Regions from separate parts of the Streptomyces desertarenae genome, predicted to be linked through region 1. Evidence: riboswitches for the same ligand, from Rfam matches in the RefSeq annotation. Region 1 holds a riboswitch; the other holds the start of a gene.
The links. Region 1 has a riboswitch for thiamine pyrophosphate ahead of ACFSJS_RS22860 (thiamine ABC transporter substrate-binding protein). Riboswitches for the same ligand answer to the same signal wherever they lie in the genome.
Positions count from the first base shown of each region.

Region 2: another riboswitch for thiamine pyrophosphate. It lies ahead of thiO (glycine oxidase ThiO); the one in region 1 lies ahead of ACFSJS_RS22860 (thiamine ABC transporter substrate-binding protein).

Region 1 is NZ_JBHUFU010000015.1:108,232-115,731, forward strand. Features, by position in the region: gene ACFSJS_RS22845 (tetratricopeptide repeat protein) at 1-509, opposite strand, end outside; gene ACFSJS_RS22850 (hypothetical protein) at 506-814, opposite strand; gene rlmN (dual-specificity RNA methyltransferase RlmN) at 1,151-2,257, shown strand; TPP riboswitch at 2,370-2,503, shown strand; gene ACFSJS_RS22860 (thiamine ABC transporter substrate-binding protein) at 2,498-3,580, shown strand; gene ACFSJS_RS22865 (ABC transporter permease) at 3,556-5,310, shown strand; gene ACFSJS_RS22870 (ABC transporter ATP-binding protein) at 5,313-6,371, shown strand; gene ACFSJS_RS22875 (hypothetical protein) at 6,495-7,500, opposite strand, start outside.
Region 2 is NZ_JBHUFU010000012.1:166,042-173,541, forward strand. Features, by position in the region: gene ACFSJS_RS20505 (hypothetical protein) at 1-47, opposite strand, end outside; gene metF (methylenetetrahydrofolate reductase [NAD(P)H]) at 69-986, opposite strand; gene thiE (thiamine phosphate synthase) at 1,130-1,777, opposite strand; gene ACFSJS_RS20520 (Rv2175c family DNA-binding protein) at 1,945-2,310, opposite strand; gene ACFSJS_RS20525 (NAD(P)/FAD-dependent oxidoreductase) at 2,343-3,596, opposite strand; TPP riboswitch at 3,757-3,869, shown strand; gene thiO (glycine oxidase ThiO) at 3,867-5,012, shown strand; gene thiS (sulfur carrier protein ThiS) at 5,009-5,242, shown strand; gene ACFSJS_RS20540 (thiazole synthase) at 5,250-6,047, shown strand; gene pknB (Stk1 family PASTA domain-containing Ser/Thr kinase) at 6,232-7,500, shown strand, end outside.

The DNA.
Region 1 (7,500 bases):
AGCAGCCATCCGGTGCGGCCCTGCAGCCAGGTGACCGCCCACTGGGCGGCCTCGGCCAGCGGCAGCGCCGCATGTACCGGGTCCAGCGCGGCGGCCAGTCCGGCCAGCCCCGCGGTGACCTGCTCCTCCTGCTCGGCGTCGAGCCACCACACCGGGCCGCCGCCGTTGTTCCGGTGGCGGTGGGCGTGGTGCAGCACCAGCGTGCTCTTGCCGACCCCGCCCATGCCTAGCACGCTCTGCGCCACGATCCCGGCTCCGGCCGACGGCAGCCGCTCCAGCTCCGCCAGCACCTCCTCGCGGCCCCTGAACACCGCGCTGTCCGGGGCGGGCAGGTTGTTTACCCGGGCCACGGAGCCGTCTTCCACCGCCGCCCGCAAGCCCCCTTCCGGCAGCACCACGGTGCGCTGCTCGACCCGGTTGCGGTCCCCGGTGACCACCGGCCCGGTGGTGTTCCCGCCGACCGCCACCGACCGCTCGCCGGGGGCGGGGGGAGTCTGGGGGCCGGTCACCGCTGCACCGTGTTCCCGTCCCCGGTCACGACCGTCCCGGAGTTGTCCCCGCCGACCGCCACCGACCGCCCGCCCGAGGCCGCCGGACCACCGGAGGCCGGGGGCGGCGCGGGAGGAGCCGGGGAGCCGAGCCGCCAGACCGCCCAGGCCACCAGCACCGCCGCCAGCACCGCACCCGCCCCCGCACCCGTGGCGATGCGCTCCGGCCGCTCCCACGGCAACACCGCATCCGCCAACCACACGCACAGCCCGAACACCGCCAGCGACGCCACCCCGACCGCCGACCAGCGCCCTGCCTGCCCCATCCGGCACCCCTCCTTCCGTGCACGGGCCGGACCACTCATCGTCCCACCCAAGTACCCCTCAGACGGGCGCAGTTCGGCAATAGGACACCACCAACCGCCACGGACCGCAGCGACCGCACGGGAATGGGAAACCGCTGGAGAGGTGAGAGCCGAACAGGCCACACAGATCGGTGAGCAGACTCGTCGAAGCGGTGATCACGGTGGCCCCCGCTGAGATCCTGGGCCGTCTGTGGGCCGTGCGAGGGTGGCCGACGATGACAGACGACGGCCGAGGGTGACCACGGCCTCCCTGCTCCGGCCCGGGGATCGGAGTCGATCTGCGACACTGGAGGGGTTATGCCTGCACCCGGAGAACTCACCTTCGTCGCGCCCCGCGGCGCCGTCAAGCCGCCGCGGCACCTCGCCGACCTCACGCCCGCCGAGCGCCGGGAGGCGGTCGCAGCGATCGGCGAGAAGCCGTTCCGCGCCCAGCAGCTGTCGCGGCACTACTTCGCCCGGTACGCCGCCGACCCCGCCGACTGGACCGACATCCCCGCCGCCGCACGCGGGAAGCTGGCCGACGGGCTGCTGCCCGAGCTGATGACCGTGGTGCGGCACGTCACCTGCGACGACGACACCACCCGCAAGACCCTGTGGCGGCTGCACGACGGGACGCTGGTGGAGTCCGTGCTGATGCGGTACCCCGACCGGGTCACCATGTGCGTCAGCTCCCAGGCCGGATGCGGCATGAACTGCCCCTTCTGCGCCACCGGACAGGCCGGCCTGGACCGCAACCTGTCCACCGCCGAGATCGTCCACCAGATCGTCGAGGGCATGCGCGCCCTGCGCGACGGCGAGGTGCCCGGAGGCCCGGCCAGGCTCTCCAACATCGTCTTCATGGGCATGGGCGAGCCGCTGGCCAACTACAAGCGGGTCGTCGGCGCCATCCGCCGCCTCACCGACCCCGAGCCCGACGGCCTGGGCCTGTCCCAGCGCGGCATCACCGTCTCCACCGTGGGCCTGGTCCCCGCCATCCACCGCCTCGCCGACGAGGGCCTCAAGTGCCGCCTGGCGGTCTCGCTGCACGCTCCCGACGACGAACTGCGCGACACCCTGGTGCCGGTCAACACCCGCTGGAAGGTCCGCGAGGTCCTCGACGCCGCCTGGGAGTACGCCGAGAGGTCCGGCCGCCGGGTCTCCATCGAGTACGCCATGATCCGCGACATCAACGACCAGGCCTGGCGAGGCGACCTCCTCGGGCGGCTGCTGGCGGGGAAGAGGGCGCACGTCAACCTCATCCCCCTCAACCCCACGCCCGGTTCGAAGTGGACGGCCTCCCGTCCCGAGGACGAGCGGGCCTTCGTCCAGGCGCTGGAGGCCCACGGCGTGCCCGTCACCGTCCGCGACACCCGCGGTCAGGAGATCGACGGCGCCTGCGGCCAGCTCGCCGCCACCGAACGCTGAGACCGCGCCCCGGGGCTGCCGGGGCGCGGGAGGCGGGGCCGGGGCGCGCACGGGCCGCTGGTACCGTGGCGGTGGCCGCACAGGTCGCACACAGTAGCGAAAAACGAAGCAAGCGAACCGACAGGGGAGCGCGTACAGCGCTGAGAGTGCGGTGCCGCCGGAGCCGGCCGGGAGCCGGACCGCGGACCGCAGACCCTCGGACCTGATCCGGTTAGTACCGGCGTAGGGAGTCAGCACACAGTGGCAACGAAGTTCCGGCGCGCCCTGGGCGCCGCCGTCCTCGGCACGCTCACCCTCTCCTCCCTCACCGCCTGCGGCGGCTCGGAGCCGTCCGGAGGCGGGGGAGGGAAGGACGACAAGACGGTCACCGTCGTCTCCCACACCTCCTTCGAACCCTCCGAGGAGGTGCTGGAGGAGTTCACCGAGAAGACCGGCTACACGGTGGAGGTGCTGCGCGGCGGCGACGCCGGGTCCGCCCTCAACCAGGCGATCCTCAGCAAGGACAACCCGCAGGGCGACGTCTTCTTCGGTGTCGACAACACCCTCCTCTCCCGCGCCCTGGACGCCGGGCTCTTCACGCCCTACGAGGCCGAGGGGCTGGAGAGGATACCCGCCGAGCACCGGCTCGACGGCGAGAACCGCGTCACCCCCGTCGACTACGGCGACATCTGCGTCAACTACGACCGCGCCTACTTCGACGAGCGCGGCCTGGAGCCGCCGGAGACCCTGGACGACCTCGTCCGGCCCGAGTACAAGGACCTGCTGGTCACCGAGAACGCCGCCACCTCCTCGCCCGGACTGGGCTTCCTGCTGGCCACCGTCGCCGAGTACGGCGACGGCTGGGAGGGGTACTGGAAGAAGCTGAAGGCCAACGGCGTCGAGGTCGTCGACGGCTGGGAGCAGGCCTACAACGACCGCTTCTCCGGCTCCGCCGGCGGCCGCAGCGGCGACCGGCCGCTGGTCGTCTCCTACGCCTCCAGCCCGCCCGCCGAGGTCCTCGGCGCCGACCCCGCCCCCGAGCAGGCCCCCACCGGCGTGGCCACCGGGACGTGCTTCCGGCAGACCGAGTTCGCCGGGCTGCTGGACGGCGCCGGCAACCCCGAGGGCGGAAAGGCGCTGCTGGACTTCCTGATCGGCGAGTCCTTCCAGGAGCACCTGCCGCTGCAGATGTTCGTCCACCCCGCCCGCGAGGGCACGGAGCTGCCCGAGACCTTCACCCGGTACGGCGCGACGATCGACGAGCCGCACACCGTGGCCCCCGAGAGGATCGCCGCCGACCGCGAGACGTGGATCAAGGCGTGGACCTCGACCGTCCTGAGGTGACGGCGGGCACCGGGGAGCAGGACGGGGTCCGAGGCGCCGGGGCCGCGGCAGGCACGGGCGCCGGCGGCCGGGGCAGGACGACGGCGGTGCGGCTCGCCCTGATCGCCCTGCCGGCCGCCTTCCTCGCGCTGTTCTTCGCCTACCCCGTCGCCGCCATCACCGCCCGCGGCCTGTACGACGGCGGGCGGTGGCACCCGGAGCGGATCGCGGAGGTGCTCGGCGACCCCGGCATCCTCCACGTGGTGTGGTTCACCGTGTGGCAGGCGGCGGCCTCCACCGTGCTCACCGTCGCCCTGGCCCTGCCCGGCGCCTACGTCCTGGCCCGCTACGACTTCCCCGGACGGCGCGCGCTGCGGGCGCTGGTCACCGTGCCGTTCGTGATGCCCACCGTCGTCGTCGGCTCCGCCTTCCTCGGCCTGCTGGGGCGCGGCGGGCTGACGGAGCAGTGGTGGGGGCTGCGGCTGGACGAGGGCCCCGCGGCGATCCTGCTCGCCCACGTCTTCTTCAACTACGCCGTGGTGGTCCGCGTCGTCGGCAGCCTGTGGGCCCAGCTCGACCCCCGCCAGGAGGAGGCCGCCCGGGTCCTCGGCGCGGGCCGCTGGGCCGCCTGGCGCACCGTGACCCTCCCCGCGCTCGCCCCGTCCGTGGTCGCCGCCGCGGCGATGGTCTTCCTGTTCACCTTCACCTCCTTCGGCGTCGTCCAGGTCCTCGGCGGACCCCGCTACGCCACCTTGGAGGTGGAGATCTACCGGCAGACCGCCCAGCTGCTGGACCTGCCCACCGCCGCCGTCCTGACACTGGTGCAGTTCGCCGCCGTCGCCGCGCTGATGGCCCTCCACGCCCGCGCCGTCCGGCGCCGCCGCGGCGCCCCGGCGCTGGTGGACGCCTCCCGCACTGCCCGCCGCCCGCGCGGGGCGCGGCAGAGGGCACTGCTGGCCGCGGTGCTGGCGCAGATCGCCGTGCTGATCGTGGTCCCGCTCGCCGTGCTCGTCGAGCGCTCCCTCAGCGGGCCCGGCGGCTACGGCCCGGACTTCTACCGCGACCTCGCCTCGGCCGACGCCACCGGCGGCACCTTCACCGTCGCGCCCCTGGAGGCGATCGGCAACTCCCTGGCCTACGCCGCCGCCGCCACCGCCATCGCCCTGACCGTCGGGGGACTCGCCGCCGTCGCCCTCACCCTGCGGGGACCCGGCGGCCGGACCGGGCGGCTGGTGCGCGGCTTCGACGCGCTGCTGATGCTGCCGCTGGGCACCTCGGCCGTCACCGTCGGCTTCGGCTTCCTCGTCGCCCTGGACGAGCCGCCGCTGGACCTGCGCTCCTCCTGGATCCTGGTCCCGCTGGCCCAGGCCCTGGTCGGCACCCCGTTCGTGGTGCGGACCCTGCTGCCGGTGCTGCGGGCGGTGGACGACCGGCTGCGGGAGGCCGCCGCCGTCCTGGGTGCTCCGCCGGCGCGCGTGTGGCGCGAGGTCGACCTCCCGCCGGCGCGCCGGGCGCTGCTGGTCTCCGCCGGCTTCGCCTTCGCGGTCTCCCTGGGGGAGTTCGGCGCCACCGTCTTCATCGCCCGCGCCGACGCCCCCACCCTGCCGGTGGCCGTCGCCCGCCTGCTGGGCCGGGCCGGCGAGGCCAGCTACGGGCAGGCCATGGCGCTCAGCACCATCCTGATGCTGGTGTGCGCCGCCACCCTGCTGGCGCTGGAGGGCGTCCGCACCGACCGATCGGGAGAGCTGTAGCCATGGCGTCCCTGCGCCTTGAGGCCGTCACCGTGCGGTACGGCGGCCGCACCGCCCTGGACGCGGTCGGCCTCGACGTCGCCGAGCACGAGATCGTCTGCGTGCTCGGCCCGTCCGGCAGCGGCAAGTCCACCCTGCTGCGGGTCGTCGCGGGCCTGGTGGATCCGGACGCCGGGCGGGTGCTGCTCGCCGGACGCGACCAGCGCGGGGTGCCGCCGCACCGGCGCGGTGTGGGGCTGATGTTCCAGGACCACCAGCTCTTCCCCACCCGCGACGTCGGCGGCAACGTCGCCTTCGGCCTCCGCATGCGCGGGGAGCCGCGCGGGCGGACGGAGGCGAGGGTCGACGAACTGCTGGAACTGGTCGGCCTCCCCGGCACCCGGCGGCGTCCCGTGGGCACCCTCTCCGGCGGGGAGCAGCAGCGGGTCGCGCTCGCCCGCGCCCTCGCCCCCCGGCCGGGGCTGCTGATGCTGGACGAGCCGCTCGGTCAGCTCGACCGGTCCCTGCGCGAACGCCTCGTCGTCGAACTGCGGCTGCTCTTCCGCCGTCTGGGCACCACCGTGCTGGCCGTCACCCACGACCAGGGCGAGGCCTTCGCGCTCGCCGACCGGGTGGTGGTGATGGAGGCGGGCCGGATCGCCCAGACCGGCAGCCCCGCCGAGGTGTGGCAGCGTCCCGCCTCCGAGTTCGTCGCCCGCTTCCTGGGCTTCACCAACATCGTCCCGGCCACCGTGCACGGGGGGACGGCCGACACCCCCTGGGGCCCGGTCCCCGTGCCGCCCGGCGCCCCGGACGGGCCCTGCGCCCTGCTGGTGCGGCCCGCCGGGGTGCGGCTCACCGGCGCCCCGGACGGCGCGTCCGGCGAGGGCCTGCCCTGCACCGTGACGGCCCGCACCCTGCGCGGCGGCGGTTTCTCGGAGATCTCGCTGCTCCTGGAGCCCGAGCGCGGGCCGGCGCTGGAGGCGTCCTGCCCGCTGCGCTCGGCGCCCGAGCCGGGAGCGGCCGTGCGCGTCCGGTTCGCCGCCGACGACGTGGTCGTCCTCCCGCCGCGGACGGCGTAGCGCGGGCGGAGGGGGCCCGGGGAGCGGTGGACGGTGCGACCGGTCGGCGTCCGGCCCCCGCGGTGCGCCCGCCGTCCGGGCCGCGGCGCCGGGCGTGCCGCGGAGCGCCGTGCGGGAGCGGCGTCAGCGGGCCAGCGGAGCCGTGGCCAGCTCCGCGACCAGCCAGGTCAGCGGTGCCAGCACCCCCAGGAGGACCACCACCCGCAGCGCCGCGGCCGCCCGCAGCATCCGGCGGGAGACGCCGAGCTGGAGCAGTCCGGCGGTGGCCGCCGCCCGCGCGGCCCGGAACTCCGCCGCCGATCCCAGCGCCGCCGCCACCGCGCACACCAGCACCACCGCGGCCCCCAGCACCGTCAGCGGTCCCGCGGCCGCCTCACCGGCACCGGGCGCCGCCCCGTGCAGGCGGGCCGACCCCAGGGCCCCGGCCGCCACCGCGCACAGCACGCCCAGCGGCCGGCCCACGCGCGGCGCCTCCTCCCGCAGCGCCCGGCCCGACAGCAGCCGCAGCACCCCCGGCCGTCCCAGGGCCAGCAGCGCCCCGCACAGGTGGACCAGCCCCGGCCCGGCCAGCACCAGGCCCAGCGCGATCACCAGCCAGCCGCCCACCACTCCCGGCCCCAGGCCGTCCAGGGAGGCCGGCAGCGGCACACCGCCGGAGCCCGCGGAGGCCGCGAGCCGGTCGGCGGCGTGGGTCTCCACGACCAGGCCGACCGCGGTGACCGTCACCCCCCACGGCAGACCGGTGGGCACCGGCGGCGCCCGGTGGGGCAGGACGGCCGCCGGGTCCGGCAGGCCGGCGGGGGACCCCGTCGGAACGACGGACGGCACCGCGCGCAGCCGGGTCGCCAGCGCGCTCGCCGCGGCCGCCGCCAGCGGCGGCACGGCCAGCAGCGTCAGCACGGCGGCACGCGGCAGCGGGCGCCCGGCGCCCAGCAGCTCCCCGGCCGCCCCGGCCAGCGGGACGGCGTCCAGCACACCGCCCAGGCCGCCGCGCAGGTGGACGAAGGCCGGCAGGGCCAGCGCGCATCCCGCCGCGCAGCACAGGCCCGCGGTGACGGCGGCCAGCAGCGGCAGCCGGGCCGGACCCACGCCCACCGCGTCCAGCCCCTCCCGGGGGCGCACACTCGGG
Region 2 (7,500 bases), on a different contig from region 1:
CACACCGCGACGGCGCCGAACGCGATGTAGAGGAGCGTCCACCCCACGTACGTCCTCCCCACCCGCCCCTAGCCCCGTCGGTGCAGGCCCAGGTTCTCGTAGATCTCCAGGGTCGCCGTGGAGTGGTTGAGGGTGATGAAGTGGAGTCCGGGGACGCCCTCCGACATCAGCCTCGCGCACAGCTCCGTGGCGTACTCGATTCCCAACGAGCGTACAGCGGAAGGATCGTGTTCGACCGCGAGGATGCGCTCGGCCAGCTCCGGCGGGAAGGCCGCGTTGCTGAGCTTCGCGAACCTCTCGATCTGCCGCACGTTCGTGACGGGCATGATCTCCGGGATGATCGGGGTGTCGCAACCCGCCGCGGCCACCCGGTCCCGCAGGCGCAGGTAGTCGTCGGCGTGGAAGAACATCTGCGTGATGGCGTAGTCGGCCCCGGCCCGGCACTTCTCCACGAAGTACCGGATGTCGCTCTCCCAGTCGGTGGAGCGCGGATGCATCTCGGGGAAGGCGGCGACGCCGACGCAGAAGTCCCCCGACTCCTTGATCAGCCGGACGAGCTCGGCGGCGTAGGTGATGCCCTGCGGGTGGGGTATCCACTCCCCCGTCGGGTCGCCGGGCGGGTCGCCGCGGACCGCGAACATGTTGCGGATGCCGGCGTCGGCGTACTGGCCGATGACGTTGCGCAGCTCGGCCACGGAGTGGTTCACCGCGGTGAGGTGGGCGACGGGGGTGAGGGTGGTCTCGGTGGCGATCCGCTCGGTGGCCCGCACCGTTCCCTCGCGGGAGGACCCGCCCGCGCCGTAGGTCACCGACACGAAGGTGGGGGCGACGGCCTCGACGCGGCGAATGGCGTTCCAGAGGGTGCGCTCGCCCTTCTCGCTCTTGGGCGCGTAGAACTCGAAGGAGTACGACTGCTCACCGGAGGCGAGCAGCTCGCGGACGGTCGGCGCGTGATCCGTCCTGGTGGAAGGGGTACCGAGGGCCATGGGGGCAGGCTAACCGCGGAGACGCTCCACCATCGCCTCAACGGGGATTTTCGTCCCTTTTGACGGAATGCTGTCCAGTGGGTGGACAGCCGACCCCTCCCGGCCCCCCCGGAGCCGGGGCGGGACGGGGACGTGCGGAGCCCTCAGAGTGCGCGCAGCCGCTTCGCCAGCTCCGCCGCGGCGGCCCCCGGGTCGTCCGCCTCGGTGATCGCGCGGACCACCACCACCCGCCGTGCTCCCGCCCGCAGCACCTCGTCCAGGTTGGAGGCGTCGATCCCGCCGATGGCGAACCAGGGCCGCTCGGGCTCGCGCGCGGCGGCGTAGCGGACCAGGGGCAGTCCGGGGGCGGGCCGTCCCGGCTTGGTGGGGGTGGGCCAGCAGGGCCCGGTGCAGAAGTAGTCGACGCCGGGCTCGGTCAGCGCCGCGTCCACCTCGGCCTCGCTGTGGGTGGAGCGGCCGATCAGGACGTCGTCGCCCAGGATCGCGCGGGCGGCGGGCACCGGCAGGTCGCCCTGGCCCAGGTGCAGCACGTCCGGGCCGGCGGCGTGGGCGACGTCCGCGCGGTCGTTGACGGCGAGCAGCTTCCCGTGGCGGCGGCAGGCGTCGGCGAAGACGGCCAGGTGCTCCAGCTCCTCACCGGCCTCCATGCCCTTGTCGCGCAGCTGCACGATGTCCACGCCGCCCGACAGCGCCGCGTCCAGGAACGCGGCCAGGTCCCCGCGCTCCCTGCGGGCGTCCGTGCACAGGTACAGGCGTGCGTCGTGGAGCCGCTCTCGTGCGGTGGCTGTCATGCGGGTCTCGTCCCCCCGGGGTCGGGCGTGCGGGTCCCCGCCCCGGTCCGGGGCGGGGACCCGCACGCCGGTGGTTCCGTCGTGCGGTGGTGCTGTCGTGCGGTGGTGCTGCGGCTCCGCGCGTTCCGGCGCGGTACCGCCGTGCGGCGGGGCCGCCGCCGTCCGGCTCAGACGGCCAGTGCCTGGGCCCGCCGCTTCACCTCGGTCCCGCGATTCTCGCGCAGCGCCTGCGCCGGGGTGCCGGGCAGGGAGTCATCGGGCGTGAACAGCCACTCCAGCATCTCCTCGTCGCTGAAGCCGTCGTCCCTGAGGAGGGTGATCGTCCCGGACAGCCCCTTCACGATCCGGCCGTCGCCGATGAAGTCCGCGGGCACCTGGAGCACCTTGTTCTCACCCCGGCGCACCGCGATGAGCTGCCCCTCCCTGATGAACTGCCGCACGCGCGTCACCTCGACGCCGAGCCGCTCGGCGACGTCGGGGACGGTGAGCCAGGCCGGGACGAGAGCATCGATCTTCACGTCAATCTCGGTCACGGAACAAGCCTGCCACCTCGTACCGACAGCCACTAGCGCACGGCGCTCTTCAGGGGGACGGACGGGTCGGCGGCGCGCGCCGGGTCCAGCACCGCGGAGCGTTCGACCAGCTTCCGCCCCTGGGCCAGGTCGCGCGGCCGCCCCACGGCCAGTACGGCGTTCAGCACCCCGTCGCGCAGCCAGCACACCGACCACGCGGCGTCCGCCGGGTCGCCGCGCCACAGCAGTTCGTCGCCGGCGCCGTGGTGGCCCGCGTACTGCACGAAGCGGCCGAACTGCTCGGACCAGAAGTACGGCACCGGGTCGTACGGCGGGGTCTCGGCCTCGCCCGCGACCAGCACCGAGGCGACCGTGCGCGGCCCCTGGAGGGCGTTGTCCCAGTGGTGCACCAGCAGTCGGCGGCCGTAGCGGGCCGAGGGGAAGGAGGCGCAGTCGCCGACGGCGCACACGTCGGGGACGGAGGCGCGCAGGCGGTCGTCGGCGAGGACCGCGCCGTCCCCGCCCAGCGCCACGCCCGAGCCCGCCAGCCAGCGCGTGGCCGGCCGGGCGCCGATCCCGGCGACGACGGCCCCGGCCCGCAGCACCGAGCCGTCGGAGAGCTCCACCTCGACGCGCTCCCCGGGACGCCCCCGGTCGGCGGGGCGCACGGCGGTGACCGCGCGCCCGGTGAGCAGTTCCACGCCCGCCTCCCCGTACCAGCGGCGCATGGGGGCGGCGACCTCGGGCGGCAGCACCCCGGCCAGCGGCCGGTCGGCGGCCTCGACCACGGTGACCCGGCAACCCGCCTCGCGGGCGGCGGTGGCGAACTCCGCGCCGATCCAGCCGGCGCCGACGACCACCACGTCCTGCCGTCCGGCGAGCACCGGCCGCAGCAGGCCGGCGTCGTCGAGGGTGCGCAGCAGGTACACCCCGGGCACCCCCCGGGCGCCGGGCAGCGGCACCGGTTCGGCCCCGGTGGCCAGGACCAGCCGGTCGTAGGGCAGCGGGCCGTCCTCGGTGTCCACCTCCCGGTCGGCGGTGCGCAGGGCCGTGGCGGCCGTCCCCAGGCGCAGGTCCACGCCGAGCGCGTCGAAGTCGACCTCGAAGGCGGTGCCCGCGGCCGTCCCCAGCAGCACGGCCTTGGACAGCGGCGGACGGTCGTACGGCCGGTGGGGCTCGGCCCCGGCCAGGACGATCTCCCCCGCCCAGCCCTGTTCGCGCAGCCGGACCGCGGTCTGCACCCCGGCCATGCCGGCGCCGACGACGAGGATCCGCTGCCTGCTCTGCCGCTCGGTTCGCACACTCACGCGATCACTGTAGGAGGTCGGCGGCCCCGGCGCCCCGGCGCTCCGCCGGGGCTCCCCTTCAGCCCCGCGGAAGGCGGGGCTAGGCTGACGGCAGTCCGGACGGCGGCGCCACGGGACGGAAGGGCCGCCGAGCACACCGGACACGGGATGCGGAAGAAGCGGAAGAACTCGCGGGAGCCCGGCGCACCGGGCTGAGAGGGAGGCTGGAGCGGCCTCCGACCGTACGAACCTGATCCGGGTCATGCCGGCGAAGGGAGGGGCACGGCGCACATGCGTGTGGTGATCATCGGCGGTGGTGTCATCGGGCTGGCCACGGCCTGGCGGACGGCGCAGCGCGGGGCGGGGGTCACGGTCGTCGACCCGGATCCGGGCGGCGGGGCGGCCCGGGTCGCGGCCGGGATGCTGGCGGCCGTCACGGAACTGCACTACGGCGAGGAGGCCCTGCTCGCCCTCAACCTCGCCTCCGCGCGCCGCTACCCGGACTTCGCGGCCGAGCTCCGGGAGGCGTCCGGGCAGGAGGTCGGCTACCGCGCCTGCGGCACCCTGGCCGTCGCCCTGGACGCCGACGACCGCGCCCACCTGCGCGAGCTGCACGCGCTGCACCGGCGCTGCGGACTGGAGTCGACGTGGCTGACGGGCCGGGAGTGCCGCCGCCTGGAGCCGATGCTGGCGCCCGGCGTGCGCGGCGGGCTGCGCGTGGACGGCGACCACCAGACCGATCCCAGGCGGCTGGCGGCCGCGCTGCTGACCGCCTGCGAACGCGCGGGCGTCTCCTTCGTGCGGCAGCGGGCCGAGCGGCTGGCGCTCACCGGCGACCGGGCGTCGGGGGTGGTCCTGGCGGACGGCACCGGGCTGGCGGCCGACCGGGTGGTGCTGGCGGCGGGCAGCGAGAGCGGCCGGCTGGCGGGGGTGCCCGAGGAGGTGCTGCCGCCGGTGCGCCCGGTCAAGGGCCAGATCCTGCGGCTGCGCGTCCCGCCGGTGTACGCCCCGTTCCTCTCCCGCACGGTGCGGGCCGTGGTCCGCGGCGGCCACGTCTACCTGGTGCCGCGCCTGGACGGGGAGCTGGTGCTGGGCGCCACCAGCGAGGAGCAGGGGTGGGACACCACGGTGACGGCGGGCGGCGTCTACGAGCTGCTGCGCGACGCCCACGAGCTGGTGCCCGGCATCACCGAGCTGCCGCTGGTGGAGACCCGCGCGGGCCTGCGCCCCGGTTCCCCCGACAACGCGCCGCTGCTGGGCCCGACCGCCCTGCCCGGCCTGCACCTGGCCACCGGCCACCACCGCAACGGGGTGCTGCTCGCCCCGGTCACCGGCGACGCCCTCGCCGAGGCGCTGACCGGCGGGGAACTCCCCGGCGAGGCCCGCCCGTTCACGCCCCTGCGCTTCTCCCGCACGCTCCAGGAGGTCCGCACATGAGCGACCGTGAAACCGCCACCGCCGCCGCCGTCACCGTCCACGTCAACGGGGAGCCCCGCGAGGTCGCCGCCGGGCTGACCCTGGACCGGCTCGTGGCGGCCCTCACCACCGCCCCCACGGGCGTCGCCGCGGCCGTCAACGAGGCCGTGGTGCCGCGCGGGCAGTGGCCCGCCACCGAACTCGGCGACGGCGACCGCGTCGAGGTCCTGACCGCAGTCCAGGGAGGCTGAACCCGCCATGGCCGACGACCCGCTCACCATCGCCGACACCGTCTTCTCCTCCCGGCTCATCATGGGCACGGGCGGCGCCCCCAGCCTGGACGTCCTGGAGCGCGCCCTGGTCGCCTCGGGCACCGAGCTGACCACCGTCGCGATGCGGCGCGTGGACCCCACCGTCTCCGGTTCGGTGCTGTCGGTGCTCAAGCGGCACGGCATCAGGGTGCTGCCCAACACCGCCGGCTGCTTCACCGCCGGGGAGGCCGTCCTCACCGCCCGGCTGGCCCGCGAGGCGCTGGGCACGGACTGGGTCAAGCTGGAGGTCGTCGCCGACGAGCGCACCCTGCTGCCCGACCCGGTGGAGCTGCTGGAGGCCGCCGAGACGCTGGTGGACGACGGCTTCACCGTGCTGCCGTACACCAACGACGACCCCGTCCTGGCCCGGCGGCTGGAGGACGTGGGCTGTGCGGCGATCATGCCGCTGGGCTCGCCCATCGGTTCGGGCCTGGGCATCCGCAACCCGCACAACTTCCAGCTGATCACCGAGCGGGCGTCCGTCCCGGTCATCCTGGACGCGGGCGCCGGCACCGCCTCGGACGCGGCGCTCGCCATGGAGCTGGGCTGCGCGGCGGTGATGCTGGCCTCCGCGGTCACCCGGGCCCAGGAGCCGGTGCTGATGGCCGAGGCGATGCGGCACGCGGTGGAGGCCGGGCGGCTGGCGCACCGGGCCGGACGCATCCCGCGCCGGCACTTCGCGCTGGCGTCCTCCCCGACGGAGGGCGTGGCGGACCTCGATCCGGAGCGCCCGGCGTTCGGCTAGCGCCGGACCGGTGCGCCCCCGCGCGGTGCGCGACCGGGCCGCGCACCCGGTGCGGCCCGCTCCGCCGTGCCGCACCGGGCCGGGTCGCGGCCGGGCAGCGGTTCCGTCACCGTTCCGCTGCGGTCCGGTGCGCCTGCGGGCGGCGCTGGGGGGAGCGCGGGCGGCGGCTCGTAGACTCTGCGCCGTGGACACCACCCTTCGGGACCCGTTGATCGGGCACGTGCTGGACGGCCGGTACCGCGTGGAGTCGCGGATCGCCGTCGGCGGCATGGCCACGGTCTACCGGGCGCTGGACACCCGGCTGGACCGGGTGCTGGCCCTGAAGGTGATGCACCCCTCCCTCGTCGGCGACGGCTCCTTCGTCGACCGGTTCATCCGGGAGGCCAAGTCCGCCGCGCGCCTGGCCCACCCCAACGTGGTGGGCGTCTTCGACCAGGGCTCGGACGGCGGCTACGTCTACCTGGCGATGGAGTACGTCGAGGGCTGCACCCTGCGCGACGTGCTGCGCGAGCGCGGGGCGCTCCAGCCGCGCGCCGCCCTGGACGTGCTGGAGCCGGTGCTGGCCGCGCTGGGCGCCGCCCACCTGGCCGGGCTGGTCCACCGCGACGTGAAGCCGGAGAACGTCCTGATAGGGGACGACGGACGGGTGAAGGTCGCCGACTTCGGGCTGGTGCGGGCCGTCGGCCAGCAGACCTCCGCCTCCACCGGTTCGGTGATGGGCACCGTCTCCTACCTCGCCCCCGAGCAGATCGAGCACGGCACCGCCGACGCCCGCGCCGACGTCTACGCCTGCGGCGTGGTGCTCTACGAGATGCTGACGGGCGCCAAGCCGCACGCCGGCGGCACCCCGGCCCAGGTGCTCTACCAGCACCTCCAGGAGGACGTCCCGGCGCCGTCCGCCGCCGTCCCCGGCCTGGCGGCCGCGCTGGACGCCCTGGTCGCCCGCTCGGCGGCCCGCGACCCCGGGCTCCGGCCTGCCGACGCGGTGGAGCTGCTCGCCGAGGTCCGCGCGGTGCGGCAGTCGCTGACCGACGGGCAGCTGGACGCCCTTCCCCCCGCCGCCACCGGTGCGGGCGCGTCCGCCGGGGCCGAGGACCCCACCACCGTCCTGCCCCGCCGCGCCCCCGGGACCGGGGGCGCCGCGGGCGGGGCCGCCCCGGAGCACACCAGCGTGCTGCCCGCGCCCGCGGTACCCCCCGGGGAGCCGCCGGCACCCGCCGGGGCGGGTACCGGCAGGCGCCGGACGGGCCCGTTCCGCGGTGCCGGGCCCCGGTCGCGCCGCTCGGTGCCGGCGCTGGTCGCCGCCGTCCTGCTGGTGCTGGGGGGCGTGCTGGGCGTGTGGTACGTCAACTCCGGGCAGTTCACCCGCACCCCCGGGGTGATCGACCTGACCGAGGCCGAGGCCAAGCGGGTCGTCGAGGAGGCCGGGCTGGAGTGGCGGATCGCCCGCGAG